2 regions of the Edwardsiella piscicida genome follow, and region 1 is predicted to be linked to the other one. Evidence: predicted binding sites of a transcription regulator. Region 1 holds the regulator's gene; the other holds the start of a gene.
The links. The regulator CRP, encoded in region 1, controls carbon source genes, mostly activating them, when cyclic AMP is high. The targets are predictions, from matches to a motif close to ATGTGANNNNNNTCACAT.
Positions count from the first base shown of each region.

Region 1 (2,207 bases):
TATGGACCAGGGACAGCATATGCATCTGCTGATAGATCACGCTGATAAGATCCATCACCTTTTGCTGGCGGTTCAGCAGCGGCGGCAGCGCCGTCTGCGGATCGCTGTGCTGCGTGAGCAGGCTGTACTTGGCCTCAATGTAATCCGCCAGCTCCAGGTACAGCTGGTTCAGGGTTTCGCGGATCGGCTGCCCTTTCCACAGGACAAACCAAAACCAGGTGAAGGCGCCGTACCAAATCGTACCGACCAAATACAGCAGCGGCCCCTGCCAGATAGGCACCATCCCCACCATGCTAAGGGTAAAGATGGCGGCGACCAGCGTTGCCGGCAGTAAACGGGCGTGCAGCGGACTGATCTCGCCGTTGACGCCAAACAGCAGCGCCAAAAGCAGCATAGCCAGCGGCAGCGGCACCGACCAAAGCAGGGCCATCTGCAGTAACAGGCTGCCGAGCGCAAACAGGGTGCCGCCCACCGCGAGGCGTTTAAAGAAGCGTTTATGGGGGGTATCAAGACCGGCGATATTGCAGCAGACCGGTACCAGAGAAAACAGCAGCCCCTGCTGCAGCTGGCCTACCATAAGCCCGAACAACACCGGCAGACACAAAACCAGCGTCTGGCGCAGTGCATAGTTCACTTCCGGGTGGTAGATAAACCGCCGCCACATGAGCACCATCCTGGGGATGGGTTGAAGATTCCGCGCCGCCCGTGCGGCGCGGGCGCAAAATCAACGCGTCCCGTAGACGACGATGGTTTTACCGTGTGCCGAGATCAGGTTCTGATCCTCCAGCATCTTCAGAATACGTCCTACCGTTTCACGAGAGCAGCCCACGATCTGGCCGATCTCCTGACGGGTGATCTTAATCTGCATGCCGTCCGGGTGCGTCATCGCATCCGGCTGCTTGGCCAGATTCAACAGCGTCTGGGCAATACGGCCCGTCACATCCAGGAAGGCCAGGTTACCGACTTTCTCTGACGTGACCTGCAGACGACGCGCCATCTGGGCAGACAGACGCATCAGAATATCCGGGTTAACCTGGATCAGCTGGCGGAATTTCTTGTAGGAAATTTCAGCCACCTCACAGGCGGTCTTCGCCCGCACCCAGGCGCTGCGCTCCTGCCCTTCCTCAAACAGCCCCAGCTCGCCAATGAAGTCGCCCTGGTTCAGGTAGGAGAGGATCATCTCCTTACCCTCTTCATCCTTAATCAGTACCGCTACAGATCCCTTTACGATGTAATAAAGCGTCTCCGCTTTTTCACCCTGGTGAATCAAGGTACTTTTGGACGGATATTTGTGAATATGGCAATGGGACAGGAACCATTCGAGAGTTGGATCTGTTTGCGGTTTGCCGAGAACCATTCGCTATTATCCTCTATTGTTATCGCATCCCCGGTGCGCCAAACGCACCCCCCGCCGGACGGGGCCGGGAAACTGCCTAGTAACCTGCTATAGCACTGCACTTGTCGAATATAGTTTCCATAGCCTAAGGGAGATGATCCCCGGCGATCTTGATCTATACCCGCTTCATTCCATTAAAGGTGCATGTCGGCTTAGTTTGTAGCATAGCTTGGCCTTACTGTCTCGCACTGTCTCGCTTCAGCATGGAATAGCTCACTGTTCGCCGCCGTTTTTTCTCCGCCTGCGACGTTTTTGCTTTTTATTTGCACAGCGCGGCGCCGGGCGCCGCGCGGGAAAATACGCCAACGTGCGCTAATCCGCGCCCTTAAACTGGCTGCGCGGCATAATATTGACGCTTTCATGCAGCTCGGACCATACCACGACCGCCTCACCGCACTGCAGCTGACGCCGCACATCCTCCACCTTCTGCGTCAGGCTCCTCTCCTGCTCGCCATAGTCAGTCCCCTCTCGCAGGACAAAAGCCTCGATCAGGCTATCCAGCGTCTCTGGGGCAATCTGTTGCCAAGGAATGATCACGCGTTTTACTCCAAATAGGGGGCTAACCAGGCAGGAATGCGCTGCTCCAGCCACGGGAAGGGATGTCGCAGCGTACCGCCGATAAAGCCGACGTGGCCGCCAAACGCCGTCAGCTGGTATTCGATATTGGACGGCAGCGATCCCAACGGCGGGATCACCGCCGACGTCATAAAGGGATCGTCGCGTGCCTGAATGATCAGCAGCGGCTGGCGGATCGTCGACAGCCGCGGCAGGGCGCTACAGCGCCGATAGTAGTCATCCGCATCGCGAAACC
Region 1 covers NZ_CP090968.1:3,470,325-3,472,531, forward strand. The annotation lists gene L1P05_RS15855 (YccS/YhfK family putative transporter) at 1-664, opposite strand, end outside; gene crp (cAMP-activated global transcriptional regulator CRP) at 725-1,357, opposite strand; gene L1P05_RS15865 (YheU family protein) at 1,709-1,933, opposite strand; gene L1P05_RS15870 (hydrolase) at 1,939-2,207, opposite strand, start outside.

Region 2 (2,207 bases), 250 kb from region 1:
GGTGACTGACCTGCAGGCGCAGATCGCCGGGCGCCTTATCGAGGCGCGGATACTGCTCCTCCAGCTTGCGCCCAACCATCATTTCAATCAGCGAATCTTCGCAGAGCCCACTGACGGGCCGCTCTGCGATAAACTGCCCGTCGCGGAAGACGGTCACGTCATCGCAGATTTCAAAGATTTCCTTCAGACGGTGCGAGATATAAACAATGCCGCGTCCCTGCGCCTTCAGCTCACGGATGACGCTGAACAGGGACTCCGTCTCGGTATCCGTCAGCGCATCGGTCGGCTCATCCATGATGATGACCCGCGACTCGAAGCTCAGCACCTTGGCTATCTCTACCATCTGCTGTTCGCCGATGGACAGATCGCCGACCAGGCGGCGGCTGCCGTAATCCAGATTCAAACGCGCCAGCAGCCTGTCCGCCTCGGCATACATTTTTTTCCAGTCAATGCGCCCCAGACGATGGGTAAACTCACGGCCCAAAAAGATATTTTCAGCGATAGTCAGCTGCGGGATCAGGTTCAGCTCCTGATGAATAATACCAATGCCGGCCTCCTGCGAAGACTTGGGACCGTTAAACGCCGTCTCTTTACCCAGGTAATGCAGCGAACCGGCATCTTTCTGATAGATCCCGGTCAGCACTTTCATCATGGTAGATTTGCCAGCGCCGTTCTCCCCGACCAGCGCCATCACCCGTCCGGGATAGACATTCAACGAGGCGCCGGACAGCGCCTTCACGCCGGGAAACGATTTATCGATTGCGGTTAAAGCCAGTAACGGTTGCATAATGGCCTCAAAAGGTCACGCCGGCATACAGCAGTACATTGGCATAGGGTGAACACTCTCCGCTGCGGACGATGGCCTTACTCTCACCGCTCAGCGCCTTAAACTGATAGTGGGAAACATAGTCGATATGAATCGCGTTGCCCTGCGTCTGCGCCACCTGCTGCAGCCACGCCACCAGCTGCCGGTGAATATCAGGATTAGCCTCAACCATCTCCTGCGCCAAAACGGCACGCTCAACCTGCATTTCCGCCGTGATCGTCTCAATAACCTGCATAAAACGCGGGATGCCATGGGTCAGCGCCAGATCGATGCGCTGGATACCGTCAGGAACCGGCAGCCCGGCATCACCAACCGTCACGCTGTCCGTATGGCCGAGACGGGAGATCAGGGCTGAAAGTTCAGAATTTAATACCGTGCCTTTTTTCATTGCTCGCTCCACCAGCGAAACGTTTCGCTATCCGCTAAGTGTAGAGGTATGGCTTGGCTGAACAAAGCAAAAAATAAAAAAATGTGATCGTAATCGAAACGTTTCGCAGTAAAAACGATTCAGCTAAACAGTAATTTCAACGAGAAAGGGCGCCGTTAGGCGCCCTTTTACACGTTATCCCGTTTAACGGGTCAGATTTCAACCTGGGTTCCCAGCTCGATAACCCGATTAGGTGGGATCTCAAACTGATCGGCCGCCTGCAGCGCATTGCGGCTCAGCGCCATAAACAGCCGGCCTCGCGCCTTGAGATACCAAGGCCGGTGTCCCAGCAGCAGCGACTCATGGGACATGAAGAACGACGTCTCCATAATCCGGCAGGAGAGTCCCTCGAGACCGCAGCGGTGGAAAATCTCCTCAACGTTCGGCGTTTCCTTAAAGCCATAGCTGGCCACCACCCGCCAAAACGTCGGCGACAGCTGTTCGAGAGTGACGCGACGCACGTTATGAACATAGGGCACATCTTCGGTACGCAGGGTCAGCAAGATCACCCTCTCATGGAGCACCTTGTTATGTTTCAGGTTATGCAGCAGCGCCAGGGGAATGACGTTCACCGCCCGCGACATATATACCGCGGTTCCCTGCACCCTGACCGGAGGCGACTTCTCCAGCGAGGCGATCATGGCCTCCAGAGAGTTTCCGTGCTCATGCAGGCGACGCAGCAGACGAAAGCGCTCGCTTTTCCAGGTTGTCATGACGATAAACATCATCAGCCCCAGCGTCAGCGGGAGCCAGCCGCCGGAGAGTATCTTCATGGCGTTGGCACTAAACAGCGGTATATCGATACACAGTAGGCATACCAACAGGATCCCGACCAAGAAACGGTTCCAATGCCAGTTTTTAAAGGCGACGGTGCAGGAGAGAATACTGGTCAGCACCATCGTACCGGTAACGGCGATACCATAGGCCGCCGCCAGATTGCTGGAGCGCTCAAAG
Region 2 covers NZ_CP090968.1:3,720,674-3,722,880, forward strand. The annotation lists gene rbsA (ribose ABC transporter ATP-binding protein RbsA) at 1-787, opposite strand, end outside; gene rbsD (D-ribose pyranase) at 795-1,214, opposite strand; gene kup (low affinity potassium transporter Kup) at 1,406-2,207, opposite strand, start outside.
Region 2: rbsD (D-ribose pyranase) is a predicted target of CRP. The motif match lies at 1,296-1,313, and genes of this name have one in related genera.